2 regions of the Lactococcus muris genome follow, and region 2 is predicted to be linked to the other one. Evidence: predicted binding sites of a transcription regulator. Region 2 holds the regulator's gene; the other holds the start of a gene.

Region 1 (8,527 bases), on a different contig from region 2:
AAATAGACAATCCCAATGCAAGCATTGCAGTTGGAGCAGCAAATGCTTCCAATCATTTTGCTATTGTGATACCGTGCCATCGACTAAAAAGTAGTTCAGGGCAACTGTCAGGTTACGCAGCGGGAATATGGAGAAAACAATGGCTTTTGCATTTCGAGGAGGAGGTTGCATGTGGTGAATGAAGAAATTAAGCTTTCGGTGAAACGTAATCAGAGAGGACAAATTATCCAAGTTTTTTTTGATAACCAACATGAAGAAGTGACCTATGAGGAACTTACTAATAACCAGAACTTTGAATTAAGTGGAGGTACTGCCTTTCAGCAAGCTGTTTGGTTAGAACTACAAAAAATTCCTGCGGGAACTACGATTAGTTATCAAGAAATGGCAGCCCGTGTCGGCAGTCCTCAAGCTCAACAAGCTGTAGGACAAGCTTTAGCACGAAATCCCCTACCTGTAATTTTACCCTGCCACAGAGTCACTCGTAAAGACGGAAGCTTGGGAGGTTTCATGGGGCAGGAGGATGCTGTACACATAAAACAGAAAATTCTAGAGTATGAAAAAAATTTAAACAGGAAATAAAGGAAAAAAAGAGGCTGGGAGAAAAGTCGAAATTCGACGGAGTTCAAGCTAAGTCCTAAAAGTAAAATCGCTCAACTACGGCATTTTCTTTGCCGAAACTGAGCGATTTTTGATTATTTTGGATTTTTTGCCTCAGATTATATGAAGGAGAAATTATATGGTGTTTTTCAACTTGCTTGAAGAGCACGTTTTTTATAGTGAAGATAAGTAGGATAAGTAAAGCAGATAATGGAAACGCCCCAAAGCAATCCTCCTAAGGTATCAGAGGGATAATGCACCCAAAGCAGCACACGAGAAAACATTGTTAAAAAGATTAGGAATAAAGTCACGAGACCAGCTAAATACTTGCTCCATATAGAAGTAAGATATTGTAAGAGGATGAAAAAGAGACAACCAAACAGGACGACTGCAAAAGTCGTATGCCCACTCGCAAAACTTTTCCCAGTTTGATCGAAAAAGGCAGGAAAACGGTGCAGTTCTGGACGCTCACGACCAATGATGAGCTTGATGAGCGCATTGCCTCCCACAGCTATTCCCGAAACAAGGGCCAGCCAAATCGCTGACACTTTATCTTTAATAAAAAGAACCGCAATAATGATTAGCGCAACTATAGCTCCCAGAGCATCCCCTAGAAGGACTGCAACAATAGATGAAACTTGTATAAGAAAAGTGTTGTCTTGCAAGTGCCATGCAGCTGTCTGCAAGTAGGGATCAATATATGGCATTGGAGAATGGGTGTAATGGAGCTTCACAATAACAGTGAGTATTATAAATAAAGCTAGTGCCACAGCACCTAAGCTATAGTAGATTTTTTTATTCATAGTTTCCTTCATATCTTATTTGAAAAATGACTTTTATTTTTTACTTTTTATCTAAAACAAAGATGAATGCTAGAGGGATTTTAGCGAATTACCGCTAAAAAGAGGCGGCTGCCTCTTTGTAAACTAATAATTTTTAATCTTTGAAATCTTTTCTTTATCAAGTGATGTCACAATGGCACGAATAAAGTTTTGAGCTTCCATGAAGTCATCAATGTTGAAGATACTTTGATGGCTGTGGATGTAACGTGCACATACGCCGATTGTTGTTGAAGGTATGCCTTCATTTTGCAAGTGGGCCGCACCAGCGTCGGTGCCGCCTTTGGAGATGTAGGCTTGTGTCTTAATGCCGTTGATTTCTGCTGTATTGAGCAAGAAATCTTTCATACCAGGAAGCATGATGTGTCCGGGGTCATAGTAACGGAGCAGTGAGCCTGCACCTAGACGACCGTTGTCATTAGCAAATGTATCCGTTGCCGGTGAACAGTCGACAGCGAAGAAGAGCTCAGGTCTGAATTTTCGTGTTGAAACATGAGCGCCGCGCAGACCAACTTCTTCTTGGACATTTGCGCCAATAATTAATGTAACAGGCAATTCCTTATCTTTAAGGTAGTCCAAAAGTTCTAGAACCATAAGACAACCATAACGGTTATCCCAAGCTTTGCCGATAACATTTTTGCCATTGGCAGTTAAGATAGTTTCAGCTTCTGGGACGATAACATCCCCTTGACGTATCCCAAATTCTAAAACTTCCTCTCTGTTCATGAAACCACCATCAAAGATAATGTCTTCAACTTGTGGCAAAGTGAGTGCTCCGGAAGCACCGCGTAAAAGATGTGGAGGTAAGCCGCCGGTAACGACAGGGATTTTTTGACCATCACGTGTAAATAGAGTGAAACGTTGGGCACTAATAACTAAGGGGTTCCATCCACCAAGAGCGACAACGCGAAAAGTTCCGTCAGATTTGATGGAGGAAACCATGAAACCAACTTCATCCATATGCGCAGCAATCATCACGCGTGGAGCATTTTTTATTTGACTTTCTTTTGTGACAAAGATGCCTCCAAGGCCATCAGTTTCAGGGCTATATCCTAGCTCAATCATGCGTGCGCGCATATAGTCACGCATAGGGGCTTCATAGCCGCTGGTTGCTTGGATTTCAGTTATTTCTTTAATCTTGCTAAATAAAGTCATGTGAGGCTCCTTTGGTTTTTTATACCCCTTATTGTAGCATTTAAAGGTAACATATGACAACATATTGTCAGGAGGGGGCAACTGGTACAAGAGGAAGGAGGAGTAATTATAAGTATTAATATGAAAGATTTTATGTTAAAATTTTTATATGAAAAAATATTTTAAAGTTGGCTTGGGTTTGCTTGCCGCTATAGCTGGCGCGCAGATACTTTACCGAGGCTACAAACATATTGAGGGTAATTTGCGCGAGGAGCTTATTGACGCTGTACGCGAATCTTTTGCCGATCAAGATATTCAAGTGGTCTGGCTCTTTGAAGAAGCTGATCGAGGAGCTATTTATAAAGGTGGTGTGGTTGTTGGGAAAAACCAAAATATCAATTTTGAAATTGATGGAGAAACCTTGAAAATTACAGAGTTAGGAGAGGAGTATTTATGATTATTCCAAAAAATTACGAAGAGCTTGCTGAAATTGTTAAATCAGATGGCAAACACGTGCTGTTCTTTACTGCAGGCTGGTGTCCCGACTGCACGTTCATCAAACCAAGAATGCCAGAACTCGAAGCAGAGTTTTCAGATTTTAACTTTGTAGAAGTTGATCGTGATGAATTTATGGACTTAGCTATCGAATGGGGAATCATGGGCATTCCTAGTTTTGTAACACTTGAAAATGGCAAGGAAACAGGCCGTTTGGTTAATAAATTGCGTAAAACAAAAGAAGAAGTGAGTGAATTTTTGAAGGGTGTAGAAGAAAGAAAATGATTGCAACGTATAATAAAAATGTGGGTGATGTCCTCATGCTTATTGTGGCGAACAATGAGGGAGCGGACGTAAACTACGAGCGTAAGGCGGATGTTGCGCGTGTCTTCCGTGAAGATACTGGGCAAACAGTAGCTTGGAATATTTTCAATGTTAAAGAAGAGTGGCCAGATTTGGCTCAAGGGCAAAACGCTTTGACTAAAGCACAGGTTGCAGAGCTTAACCTAAGATTGAGTAAAGCAGGGTTTGAAGAGCAACTTGTATATGATGGACAGCCCAAGTTCGTTGTGGCGGAGATTCTCACAATGGAAGATCATGCAGACAGTGATCATTTGCATGTATGTCAAGTAGATGTGGGATTAGAAGAACCTGTGCAAATCGTTTGTGGCGCACCTAATGCCTTTGTTGGTATGAAAACAGTTGCAGCCTTACCAGGTGCTATGATGCCTTCAGGAAGTTTGATTTGGCCTGGTGCTCTGCGTGGTGTACCTTCCTTTGGTATGTTATGTTCAGCGCGTGAGCTTGATTTGCCAAATGCGCCACAAGTTCGTGGAATTATTGACCTACAAACAGACGTGACAGCTGGTGCAGCTTTTGACCCAGAAACAATGTGGCAAGCTTAAAAAAAATAAAATAAAGAAAAAGATTCCAGTGAAAGTTGGAATCTTTTTTCGTATTATTAATAACAGGAGGTAAAACGATGAATAAAACACTACTTATTGGGCGGCTTGTTGCAACCCCAGAGCTAAGTAAGACGACAAACGATAAGAGCTTGCTTAGGATAAATTTAGCAGTTAAAAGACGCTACAAAAATGCAGAAGGTGAGAAGGATGCGGACTTTATTTCCCTAGTTTTTTGGGAAAGAGCTGCTGAACATTGTGCATCTTATGCTAAAAAAGGAGCTTTACTTGCGGTTGAAGGAGAAATACGAACGCGAACTTATCTTGATAAACAGGAACAGAAACGCTATGTGACAGAAGTTTTGGTTAAAAACTTTGATCTTTTGGAGAGCCGTGCAACAGTCGCCATGCGACAGGGAAATGTAGAAAGTGAGCCTCTAGATTTGAAAGAAGAAGAACTTCCCTTTTGACAGCGAAAAAAACCATTTTTCTTCTGCTAATATAAAGGAAACAATGAAGGATGAGGAAGAAGGATACAAACGCGAAAAATAAAGGAAGAACTTCTTCTTTTTTCATAGGAAAACTGGAGTAAAATATGTAACTTGGTTGTATAACTCTCTTGAAGCACGAGAAAGCAACTTTAAGTTTGGCTATGAACGAGGTAGGGAAAGCACATTAGGGGCGGGACAAAAACATATATGATGTCTTTGTGCATTTTTGTGAGTGGCAGATACTTTTACAAAACTATGTAAGGGAGAATCAAGACTTTTTACCCTCCTCTATAGTTGGAAATGAACCAATATTTTGGAGAAAAGCAGCAAATAACTCCCTACTAGAGCAATCAAGAAAAAATGTCTGTGAGTCATGAAGAAAGGCTTAGTCCCTTGCGACAATTTTTTGATAAAGCGCTCTACACAGAGAGTTTTTATTCGTGGACTGGAACGACAAGCTTAGGGCAGTATTTTCAGTTCTCTCTTGCCTCTATTATGATTGGGCTCTGAAGAAGATACGCCTTCATAATAAAAGGTTCCAAAGATAGAAAAAAGAGTTTTTTTCTTGACTAATTTTGACCTTCGCGGTAAAATAAGAGATATAAGTTAGCAGTCAAACTTAAAGAGTGCTAAAATAAAACAAAAATGGAGGAATAACATGTTGAAACCCTTAGCAGATCGCGTTGTTTTGCGTATAAAAGAGGAAGAAGAAAAATCTTTAGGTGGTATTGTCTTGGCTTCAGCGGCCCAAGAAAAGCCGCAGATTGCTGAAGTAGTAGCAGTAGGTCCAGGAAAAACAACTCATCATGGAACGGTTATTGCACCTACAGTACAAGTTGGTGATACAGTTCTCTTTGAAAAATTTGCGGGTACCAATGTAAAATTTGAAGGCGAAGATTTCTTGATTATCAAGGAATCTGATATTCTTGCGATTGTTTAAGGAAAATAAAGACAGGAGAGAGTAAAAAATGGCAAAAGATATTAAATTTTCATCAGATGCACGTTCAGCAATGGTTCGTGGTATTGATATTTTAGCAGATACAGTAAAAACAACACTTGGCCCTAAAGGTCGTAATGTTGTTCTTGAAAAATCTTACGGAAGTCCCCTTATCACTAACGATGGTGTAACTATCGCAAAAGAGATTGAGCTGGAAGATCATTTTGAAAATATGGGAGCAAAACTGGTTAGTGAAGTTGCTTCAAAAACAAATGATGTTGCCGGTGACGGAACAACAACAGCCACAGTTTTGACACAAGCTATCGTCCGTGAGGGCTTGAAAAACGTAACTGCTGGTGCTAACCCAGTGGGAATTCGTCGTGGTATTGAGCTGGCTACTGAAACAGCTGTGAAAGCACTTAAAGAGTTGGCTATCCCAGTATCTGGTAAGGAAGCTATTGCACAAGTTGCAGCTGTATCCTCTCGTTCAGAAAAAGTTGGAGAGTACATCTCCAATGCTATGGAAAAAGTTGGTAATGACGGTGTTATTACTATTGAAGAGTCAAAAGGTATGCAAACTGAACTTGAAGTTGTAGAAGGTATGCAGTTTGACCGTGGTTACTTGTCTCAATACATGGTAACAGATAATGAAAAAATGGTTGCTAACCTTGATAATCCATACATCTTGATTACGGACAAGAAGATTTCAAATATCCAAGAAATCTTACCTTTACTTGAACAAATCTTGAAAACAAACCGTCCTTTGCTTATCGTAGCAGATGATGTTGATGGTGAAGCTTTACCAACTCTTGTGTTGAACAAGATTCGTGGTACTTTCAATGTCGTTGCTGTCAAAGCACCAGGGTTTGGTGACCGTCGTAAAGCACAACTGGAAGATTTAGCTATCCTTACAGGTGGGACTGTTATTACAGAAGAGCTTGGTTTGGAACTTAAAGATGCAGGTTTAGAAGCCCTTGGACAGGCGAGCAAAGTCACTGTCGATAAAGAACACACAACAATTGTTGAAGGAGCTGGTTCAGCAGATGCAATTGCAACACGTGTAGCTACGCTCAAAGCTCAAGTTGAACAAACAACTTCTGAATTTGACCGTGAAAAACTTCAAGAGCGCTTAGCAAAACTTTCTGGCGGTGTCGCTGTGATTAAAGTAGGTGCTGCTACAGAAACTGAACTCAAAGCACAAAAACTTTTAATCGAAGATGCGCTTAATGCAACACGTGCAGCTGTAGAAGAAGGTATCGTCGCTGGTGGTGGTACTGCTCTTGTAACAGTCCTCTCTGCTCTTGATGCGCTGGAAGAAGAAGGGGATGTACAAACAGGTGTGACCATCGTTCGCCGTGCACTTGAAGAGCCTGTACGCCAAATTGCAGCCAATGCTGGTTATGAAGGTTCAGTCATCATTGACAAGCTCAAATCTGCAGGTAAAGGTGTCGGCTTCAATGCGGCTACCGGTGAGTGGGTGCAAATGATTGAAGCAGGTATTGTGGATCCCGCAAAAGTAACACGTTCAGCACTTCAAAATGCTGCATCAGTAGCAGGTCTTATCTTGACGACAGAAGCAGTTGTTGCGGATAAACCAGAGCCAGCTAGTCCAGCTGCTCCAGCCATGGATCCGTCAATGATGGGTGGCATGATGTAATATTATAAAAGAACCCTTTAATAATAAGGGTTCTTTTTGTGTCTTTACTCATAAAATGCATAAAGGGAGCAAAAGGTGGACAATAATTTAAAGTATATTATCTAGGGCAGTTGTTATCTGATCTTTTGATTTTTGAGTAACATGGTTATAAATTAATAGGGGAGTATCTGCCTTAGCATGTCCTATACGTTCCATCATTATTTTCAGAGATGTGTTTGATTTTGCTAGGATAGGTACATGTGTTTAATCTTTTCTTGTATGGAAGAAATTTCTTGACATGAGGCAGAATGACTACTATAATGTGGTTGAATACGGTTGATTGCTTAGAATTTTCTTCACACTTTAGAAATTGTGTAAACTTTTCATAGGGAACGTTTAAAGCTGTGAAGAGTTAATAAAATGTGGTCAATTGTATGAAATTTATTCAAAACATTGTCTATTGAAACTGTTTGGGTATAGTGTAATAAACACGGTATCTAGCATTAAGTTGAGAATTTGGAGGGAATTATGTGCACATCAATTACATACGTGACAAAAGACCATTACTTTGGAAGAAATTTTGACTATGAGATATCTTACAATGAAGTTGTAGCTATTACTCCGAGAAATTATATCTTAGATTTTCGAAAAATAGAAAATTTAAATACTTATTATGCAATGATTGGAATAGCTGCAGGTATAGCAGATTATCCTCTTTACTATGATGCCATGAATGAAAAAGGGCTATGTATGGCTGGGTTAAATTTTGCTGGTTACGCATACTATAATGAATATGAGGAAGGAAAAGAAAATGTTTCACCTTTTGAATTTATTCCATACATTTTAGGGCAGTGTACGACTGTAGATGAAGCCAAAAAACTTTTAAATACTATAAATTTAGTCAATATTAATTTTAGTGATGACCTTCCTCTATCACCGTTGCATTGGTTGCTTGCAGATAAGGAGAAATCAATCGTCATTGAAAGTATGGAAGATGGGCTTCATATATACGATAATCCTGTAGGAGTTTTAACAAATAATCCTTCTTTTGATTATCAACTCTTTAATTTGAATAACTATCGTGCATTATCTAACATGACACCTAAAAATAATTTTTCAAATCAAGTGGATTTAGAGGTTTATAGTCGAGGTATGGGAGGAATAGGCTTACCAGGAGATCTTTCTTCAACATCTCGATTTGTTAGAGCAGCTTTTGCGAAATTAAATTCAGTATCAGGAAATTCAGAAGATGAAAGCATTAGCCAGTTTTTCCATATATTAGGAGCAGTGGAGCAACAAAGAGGCCTGTGTGACGTAGGAGATGAGAAATACGAATATACAGTATATTCATCCTGCTGCAATGCAGATAAGGGAATCTATTATTATCGAACATATGAAAATAGCCAAATTACAGCCTTAGATATGTTTAAAGAGGACTTGGAGAGTAATCAAATAGTTAAGTATCCCCTAGTAGAAAAGCAGCAAATTAATTATGC
Region 2 (8,527 bases):
GATACGTCAACGGCAGGGGGGCAAGAGGTATCAGAAACTCCTGATTTAATCGTACCGCCAGTGACGACTGAACCGCCACACCCCATTACACCAACAATGCCACCGCTAATACCGATAAAACCAGATATAACCGTTCCGACGATTCCGCCAGTAACGGTAGAACCGCCTAAGCCTATTACACCAACTGCTCCACCACTAATACCAATGCAACCTGATTTCACTCTACCAACTGTAGCACCACTTCTTCCAGAATATCCTGCCCCAATCACGCCAGTCGTTCCTATAGGAGAGCTTGAAAGCTTGGGACAAGAAACATCTAATCTTCACGAGAGGGCTGATGAGAAGAGTAAAAAAGAACAAGTGGAAAAGTTGCTCAATAAGGGAATTTCAAAACCACAAGTCTCTGCTTCTCATACAGCAACTTTGTCAGATAAAGCGTACACTCGCTTAGGTCAAGGACTTGTGGCTTTGGAAGGAGAACAAACGGCAAAAAATACAAATATTCAAGATGAAGGAAGCCAGGTCGAAAAAGAAGCAGTGCGTAAGCATTCTATTGCAGTTAATGCTGCCAGTGCTGGCGGGGCTGTCACAGGAGTTTGTGCTTCTGCCTTATTTCTAAGCGCGTTGAAAAAACTCAGCTGGTTGCGGCAATTTTTTGGAAAGTGAAAAGAAGAAATCTCTGAAAGAAGGGATTTTTTTGATACACTTCAACAAGTAAGGCTTATCTCAAACTTGCTGAGCGGGTTTAGCCAATGTGAAGCGTCTGCACAGGCAAGTCAAGAAAAGAGTGAGAACTAAGCTAGAAATCAAGTCTCTTGGGTAACAGAAGTTATTTTTCTCTGTTCAATTGCTGTGAAATAAAGTATAATATTAAGATATAGAATAGAAAAAAGACAAGGTGAATTCATGGTTGAGATTTATTTAGTAAGGCACGGAAAAACAATGTTCAATACAATCGGTCGTGCGCAAGGCTGGTCTGACACCCCTTTGACAGCAGAGGGGGAACGTGGTGTTATGGAATTAGGGCTAGGCTTCAAAGAAAAGGGATTAAAATTTGATCGCGCCTATTCCTCTGATTCCGGAAGAACTATTCAAACTATGGGCTTCATCTTGGAGTATTCAGACAATCAAAATATTCCTTACAAGATGGACAAGCGCATCCGTGAGTGGTGTTTCGGCTCCTTTGATGGAGGTTATGATGGAGAGCTATTTGATGGGGTTCTTCCGATTGTATTTGATGAAAAGGATTGGAGAGCTACTGGCAAATTTCCGACAGATGAAGAACTGGCGCGTGCAATCTATGAAGTAGATACTGCAGGCTGGGCTGAAACCTGGGAAGAACTCTCTGGACGCATCATGAGTGGCTTTGCGGATATGGCTGCTGAATCAGAGGCCGCTGGGGCAAAGAATATCGTTGTCGTGAGTCATGGCATGACCATTGGGAGCTATGTCAAGATGCTTCAGCCCGATATGGAACGCCCGTATAATTTAGACAATGGCTCTGTGACACATCTTAGTTTTGAAAATGGGAAGTTTGAAGTTGGAGAAATTGGTTCCATGGCTTACCGTAAGCTTGGAGCAGAAGTGATGAAAAATGCAAAGACAGACTAAAAAGAAAAAATTAAAAAAAGGAAGAATTTTTGGAGGGATCTTTGTTCTCCTAACCTTTATTTTTCTGTGTGTGCTTGCCGTGAATAAACTTCAATCACAAGGCACTAAAGAAACGACAAGTTCGAACAAATCGGCAGTCTCAAGTCCCAAATCTGAAAACAAAAAGTCAGATTTACCAGAAGCACATCAGTCAGATTGGAATTTAATATTGGTGAATAGAGCGCATCCTAAAGAAGAACTCTCTCCTCATCTAACAACCGTTGCTGGTGTTCAAGTGGACAGCCGCATTGCGGAAGCTCTGGAGAAATTTTTAGGAGCGGCTCAAGCCATTGATTCTTCTGAGCATCTCATCTCAGCTTATCGTTCAGTAGCCTATCAAGAGCAACTTTTTAATGGCTACGTAGAGCGTGAAATGGCTGGTGCTGCAGGTTCGCTCAACAATACAGGACAGCCAATTTCCCGGGAAGAAGCAGAGAATAATGTCAAAACTTATTCACAGCCGGCAGGAAGTTCAGAACATCAAACCGGCTTGGCTGTGGATATATCGACAGTGGATGCCTTAAATCAAAGCCCCAAAGATGTTGTGGCAGAGCTGAGAAAGATTGCTCCGAATTATGGCTTCATTTTACGTTTTCCTGAGGGAGGAAAGTCTTCCACGGGAGTAGATTATGAAGACTGGCATTTCCGCTATGTAGGGATAGATAACGCAAAATATATGGCAAAACATGATCTTACGCTTGAAGAATATCTAAAATTACTGCCTCAATGAAAGGAAACATGTTTAAAAGGAACCGTACATCTATGTTGAACAAAGCGCATCTTGTTTTATATGCTAACCTTGCTTTATTTCTCTACACTCTAATAAGTGTAGCACAAAGGCTTTTAGCAAGTCCTAATCCCTTCACAACTGTTTTCCAAAATACAAGTCGTACAGTCACAAGTTTTATTAATCAAGTCTTAGCTCCAGTCGCACAATGGCAAAGTGTGATACAAATTTTACTTGTATTTCTAATCATTCTTTTGATTATCCGCTTTTTTCATGTCGGAATGCTGCTTTTGGAGGTTGCAGCAGCTCTGGTAATTATTGATTGGCTTTATCAGTATTTCACACAGCAGCAAAGTTTAAGTCTATTGTTTCCACTAGCTGTTCTCCTTGTCAGCTTGTTGAGTATTCGCTTTGTCGCCAAGGATATTGGGCTGATTTAATGACCAAAAGCCAAAAATTAGCACTCTATAAAAAAGAGTGCTAATTTTTTGGTCTTTTTTCTTGACAAGTTATCAAATAAGGGATATAATAATATTGTTAGCACTTAAGGGTATCGAGTGCTAAATGTGAAGAAAGGAGACAAGTATGATTACAGAACGGCAACAGCAGATTTTGAATTTGATTGTCTCTCTTTACGCCAAAGAACATACACCAGTAGGTTCAAATGCCTTGCTGGAACAAATTAAGGCTTCGAGTGCAACGATCAGAAATGACATGAAAGTGCTAGAAAATCTTGGTCTTATCCAAAAAGAGCACACATCGAGTGGACGTGTACCTAGTATTTCAGGCTATAAATATTTTATTGAAAATGTATTACGCTTGGAAGAATTTACACAAAATGATCTTTTCGAAATTATGAGCTCCTTTGACGGCGAATTTTACCGTCTTTCGGACTTATTTGAAAGGGCGAGTGAGATTTTGTCAAGTCTGACAGGTCTAACTTCCTTTGTACTCAATGTTCCTCAAAGCGAACAAGTTTTACAGTCTTTTGAGCTTGTTACTCTGGATAATCACTCTATATTAACAGTGATGGGTCTAGCGACAGGTGAGATTCGTACCAACCAATTTGTTCTTCCTAAAAGTATGAGTGAGCAAGATTTACAAATCTTCACCCATCTCATTAAGGAACGTTTGGTAGGTAAGAAGGTTTTGGAAGTGCATTACGCGTTACGAACGGAAATTCCGCAGATTGTTCAACGTTATTTTAAAGTAACAACGGACGTCTTAAGGCTCTTTGATACTGTATTTGCTGACTTACTTACAGAAAAGCTGACAAGTAGTGGGCGTGAACATGTTTTTGAGTTTGCGACGGACAACCTGTCTGAGCTTTATAAAATTTTAAGTGACGATGCGCGCATGGCGCAAGAAATACGAGCACTGACAAATACAGAGGAGATGCGTTCAGTAGTTATTGATAATGTATCCTATTTTGCAAACTTAACATTGATTAGTCAAAAGTTTGTCATTCCTTATCGGGGACTAGGGACCTTGACAGTTATCGGTCCTGTAGAACAAGATTATCAAAAAACCTTGAGTAGGCTGGACTTACTTGCTAAAGTCCTCAGTATGAAATTGATGGACTACTACCGTTACCTTGATGGGAATCACTATGAGATAAGTTAATATAATATGAAATTTTTTAAAAGAAAAGGAAACAACATGGCTGAAAAAAAGAAAGAAGATATGAAGAAAGTCCAGGCTGAAAAAGTGGATGAGGTGACTGAGGAAGCAGTTGAGGAACTCACAGAGGAAGCCCTTGAAGATATCGTAGAAGAAGAAGTTTCTGAACTTGACGAAGCCCTAGCGAGAGCTGAAGAATGGGAAAATAAGTTTCTCCGCATCAGCGCAGAAATCCAAAACATCCAACGTCGTGCGAATGAAGAACGTTCAAGTATCTTAAAATACCGTTCGCAAGATCTGGCCAAAAAGATTTTGCCAAGTTTGGATAACCTAGAACGTGCACTTGCAGTTGAAGGTCTGACAGAAGATGTTAAAAAAGGTTTAGAAATGACGCGGGAAAGTTTGATAAATGCTCTTGAAGAAGAAGGGGTAACAGAGATTAAAGCTGATGGAGCCTTTGATCCGAACTTCCATATGGCAGTTCAAACGGTTCCAGTTGATGATGAACATCCAGCAGATCATGTGGTTCAAGTCTTCCAAAAAGGGTATCAGCTCCATGACCGCATCCTTCGTCCAGCGATGGTTGTTGTTGCACAGTAAGAAAGCAAAGTGACCGAAATGTCCTTAAACTATAAGAATAGATAAAAAAGAATAAAATAAGAAGAGGTAAAGCATATGTCTAAAATTATCGGTATTGACCTTGGTACAACAAACTCAGCAGTAGCAGTTCTTGAAGGAACTGAAGCAAAAATCATTCCAAATCCAGAAGGAAACCGTACAACACCATCTGTTGTTGCTTTTAAAAACGGTGAAATTCAAGTTGGTGATGCTGCGAAACGTCAAGCAGTAACAAACCCTGATACAGTTATTTCAATCAAGTCAAAAATGGGAACAGATGAAAAAGTTTCTGCTGGTGGTAAAGAATACACTCCTCAAGAAATTTCAGCAATGATTCTTCAAAACCTAAAAGCAACAGCTGAAGCATACTTGGGCGAAAAAGTTGAAAAAGCAGTTATCACCGTTCCAGCTTACTTTAATGATGCGCAACGTCAAGCAACAAAAGATGCAGGTAAAATTGCCGGTCTTGAAGTAGAACGTATCGTTAATGAACCAACAGCAGCAGCGCTTGCTTACGGTATGGACAAACAAGACAAAGATGAAAAAATCCTTGTCTTCGACCTTGGTGGTGGTACATTTGACGTGTCTATCCTTGAGTTAGGTGATGGTGTCTTCGATGTGTTAGCAACAGCAGGTAACAACAAACTTGGTGGTGACGACTTTGACCAAGCCATCATCGATTACATGGTTGCTGAATTCAAAAAAGAAAACGGTATCGACCTTTCACAAGATAAAATGGCGCTTCAACGTTTGAAAGATGCGGCTGAAAAAGCGAAGAAAGACCTTTCAGGTGTAACTTCTACACAAATTTCATTGCCGTTCATCACTGCAGGTGCTGCGGGTCCTCTCCACTTAGAAATGACCCTTACACGTGCAAAATTCGATGAATTGACTGCTTCATTGGTGGAAGCAACTCGTGAACCTGTACGTCAAGCTCTTGCGGATGCAGGACTTTCAACATCAGATATCGATGAAGTTATCCTTGTTGGTGGTTCAACTCGTATTCCAGCAGTTGTTGATCTTGTGCAAAAAGAAACAGGTAAAACTCCAAACAAATCAGTAAATCCTGACGAAGTTGTTGCCATGGGTGCTGCTATCCAAGGTGGCGTTATCTCAGGTGATGTTAAAGACGTTGTCCTTCTTGACGTAACTCCACTTTCACTTGGTATCGAAACTATGGGTTCTGTCTTTACAAAACTTATTGAACGTAATACAACAATCCCAACATCTAAATCACAAATCTTCTCAACAGCAGTAGACAATCAACCAGCAGTTGATATCCACGTGCTTCAAGGTGAACGTCCAATGGCAGCGGATAATAAAACATTGGGCCGCTTCCAATTGACAGACATTCCTGCAGCACCACGTGGTGTGCCACAAATCGAAGTAACATTTGACATTGACAAAAATGGTATTGTTTCTGTTAAAGCGAAAGATTTGGGTACTCAAAAAGAACAAACAATCGTTATCAAGTCTAACTCAGGTCTTTCTGATGAAGAAATCGACAGAATGATGAAAGATGCAGAAGCAAATGCAGAAGCAGATGCAAAACGTAAAGAAGAAGTAGATACACGTAACGAAGCAGATGCTCTTGTTTTCCAAACTGAAAAGACACTCAAAGAGCTTGAAGGTAAAGTAGACGAAGCTGAAGTTAAGAAAGCAGAAGAAGCTAAGGAAGAACTTAAAAAGGCACTCGAAGGCGATGATATCGCTGACATTAAAGCAAAATCAGAAGCACTTAGCGAAATCGCTCAAAATCTTGCAGTAAAACTTTACGAACAAGCAAGCGCTGAACAAGCAGCAGCAGGTCAAGCAGCGGGAACAGAAAATGATTCTAAAGATGACAACACTGTTGATGGTGACTTTGAAGAAGTGAAATAAGACAGTCAAAAGTAAAATTAAAAGTTCAAAGGGTTATATCCCTTGGACTTTTTTTGTGCCTTAATAACAGGTTTTATGTTGAATAGATTTATGCTCATCGGTGATGTTAATAAAAACAGTGATTTTTATTGGAATGCCTTGAGTTATTTGACTCAGGCTTATATGAAAAGCATTTTGTTTGTATTCGTTTTCATAAAATAGGATAATAAAAGTAGCAAAGAGTCTAGTTTTAAATTTTAACAGAAAGGAGGTTGTTATGCTCAAGATTTATACTGTATCTTCTAACCAGGAGACAAAGAAAGCGGAGAGTTGGTTGTATGCACATAGAATAAAATTTGTGGAAATTGACATTTTGACAGAGTTGGTTTCCACTGAAGAAATCTTACAAATCGTTTCCCTAACTGAAAATGGTATAGAAGAGATTATTTCTACAGAGACAAGGGCATTCACGCGTTTGGATATCGACCCTAATGGTCTGGGATTAGAAGACTTTATGGAACTGATAGAAGAAAATGCTACGTTACTAAAAGTGCCGCTTATGCTGGATGAAAAGCATCTTCAAATAGGTTTTGATGAAGGGGAAATGCAAAAATTTTTAAAGAAACCAAGTAAGAAAATTGTCGACTTGGCAAGTCAAGAAGTTCGAACGGGCTAGGCTCTGAAAAAAGAAATTGGGGCAAAAGTCTCAAAAATGAAACAAGCACTTAATCCTCTGTACAAGAATGCAAGGGTTAAGTGCTTTTTTGTTTGAGGGCTTTATTGGTAACTATTCTCCACACCATCATTTTTATGATATCACTTTGAATTTGGTAAGAAAAAGATTACAATAACATTATATAATATGTATATTGTGTTACTTAATGTGTACAATATACTTGACGAGGAAAAAGCCATGCTCTATAATCAGACAGCACAGCACAGCACAGCACAGCACAGCACAGCACAGCACAGCACAGCACAGCACAGCACAGCACAGCACAGCACAGCACAGCACAGTGATATGACCCCCAGAAGTTAGACTAGAAAAATCTAACTTTTGGAGGTCTTTTCTTATGAAAAAGTATTCTTTTGAATTCAAACTTAAGGTTGTGAATGATTATCTCTCAGGAGTGGGAGGCTATACATTTCTAAGAGATAAATATGGACTGTCTAACCATGAAGTAGCTCTTAGATGGGTTAATGCTTATAAAAAATTTGGAGAAGAGGGGTTAAAACGCAACCCTCACAATACTGTTTATGATTCCAATTTTAAACGCAATGCGGTAAACTTATACTTAACAAGTGAAATGTCTTATCGCGAAGTTGCCAAACAATTAAACATGAGTAATTGTACAGTGATTGTTCGTTGGGTTAAAGAGTACCGTCAAGAGAGGGAATTTGCTTTTATTTCAAAGCCTCGTGGAAGACCTAGAAAAGAGAATGAATTGTCAAAGCCTAAATCTAAGAAGACTAAGAAATCAAAAGAGGAGCACTCAGAGCTTGAGAGACAACTCGCGGAAGCTCAAGAAGAGAATCTTTACCTACGTGCTGAGTTAGAGTATTTAAAAGGCTTGAGGAGACTTCGAATGGAACAACAAATTCGGGAAAATCCCGACTTGTTCAAAGCCTCCAAAGACAATTCCAGTTCCCTCTTGAACTCCTCCTCAGAGTTGCTAGACTAGCTCGGAGTACTTATTTCTATTGGCTTAAACGCTTCGAACGTCCCAATAAGGACGAAGACATTGAGCAAGCTATGCTGGAAATTCGCAAGGAACATAAGAATGCAGGTTATCGTCCAATGGTACAGTTGCTTAAAGACAAAGGCTTTCATGTCAACCATAAGAAAGTACAACGCTTGATGAAAAAACTGGGACTACGTGTGACTTCTTTTGGGCGCAAATCCCGCAAGTACAATTCTTACAAGGGAAAAGTGGGCAAGACTGCTAAAAATAAGTTGAATAGACGCTTTCATACCCGTATTCCTCACCAGAAAATAACGACAGATACGACAGAGTTTAAATATTACGATAAGGGCGTTCAGAAGAAGGCTTA

What was found. The regulator HrcA, encoded in region 2, represses chaperone genes, less so after heat shock. The targets are predictions, from matches to a motif close to TTAGCACTCNNNNNNNNNGAGTGCTAA.
Region 1: the regulator HrcA is predicted to act here: its motif matches at 5,065-5,091, upstream of groES (co-chaperone GroES).

What each region holds. Positions count from the first base shown of each region.
Region 1 covers NZ_BAAFQO010000019.1:32,441-40,967, forward strand. Annotated here, with positions in the region: gene ACGHCK_RS10090 (methylated-DNA--[protein]-cysteine S-methyltransferase) at 1-182, shown strand, start outside; gene ACGHCK_RS10095 (methylated-DNA--[protein]-cysteine S-methyltransferase) at 172-579, shown strand; gene ACGHCK_RS10100 (phosphatase PAP2 family protein) at 747-1,400, opposite strand; gene pepA (glutamyl aminopeptidase) at 1,524-2,591, opposite strand; gene ACGHCK_RS10110 (hypothetical protein) at 2,740-3,027, shown strand; gene ACGHCK_RS10115 (thioredoxin family protein) at 3,024-3,350, shown strand; gene ytpR (YtpR family tRNA-binding protein) at 3,347-3,970, shown strand; gene ACGHCK_RS10125 (single-stranded DNA-binding protein) at 4,048-4,437, shown strand; gene ACGHCK_RS10130 (ClbS/DfsB family four-helix bundle protein) at 4,819-4,968, shown strand; gene groES (co-chaperone GroES) at 5,117-5,398, shown strand; gene groL (chaperonin GroEL) at 5,427-7,052, shown strand; gene bsh (choloylglycine hydrolase) at 7,560-8,527, shown strand, end outside.
Region 2 covers NZ_BAAFQO010000006.1:43,958-52,484, forward strand. Annotated here, with positions in the region: gene ACGHCK_RS04865 (hypothetical protein) at 1-666, shown strand, start outside; gene ACGHCK_RS04870 (histidine phosphatase family protein) at 907-1,611, shown strand; gene ACGHCK_RS04875 (M15 family metallopeptidase) at 1,595-2,380, shown strand; gene ACGHCK_RS04880 (hypothetical protein) at 2,389-2,817, shown strand; gene hrcA (heat-inducible transcriptional repressor HrcA) at 2,963-4,000, shown strand; gene grpE (nucleotide exchange factor GrpE) at 4,037-4,597, shown strand; gene dnaK (molecular chaperone DnaK) at 4,673-6,496, shown strand; gene ACGHCK_RS04900 (Spx/MgsR family RNA polymerase-binding regulatory protein) at 6,753-7,151, shown strand; gene ACGHCK_RS04905 (adenine methyltransferase) at 7,338-7,514, shown strand; one part of gene ACGHCK_RS04910 (IS3 family transposase) at 7,549-8,038, shown strand; one part of gene ACGHCK_RS04910 (IS3 family transposase) at 8,038-8,527, shown strand, end outside.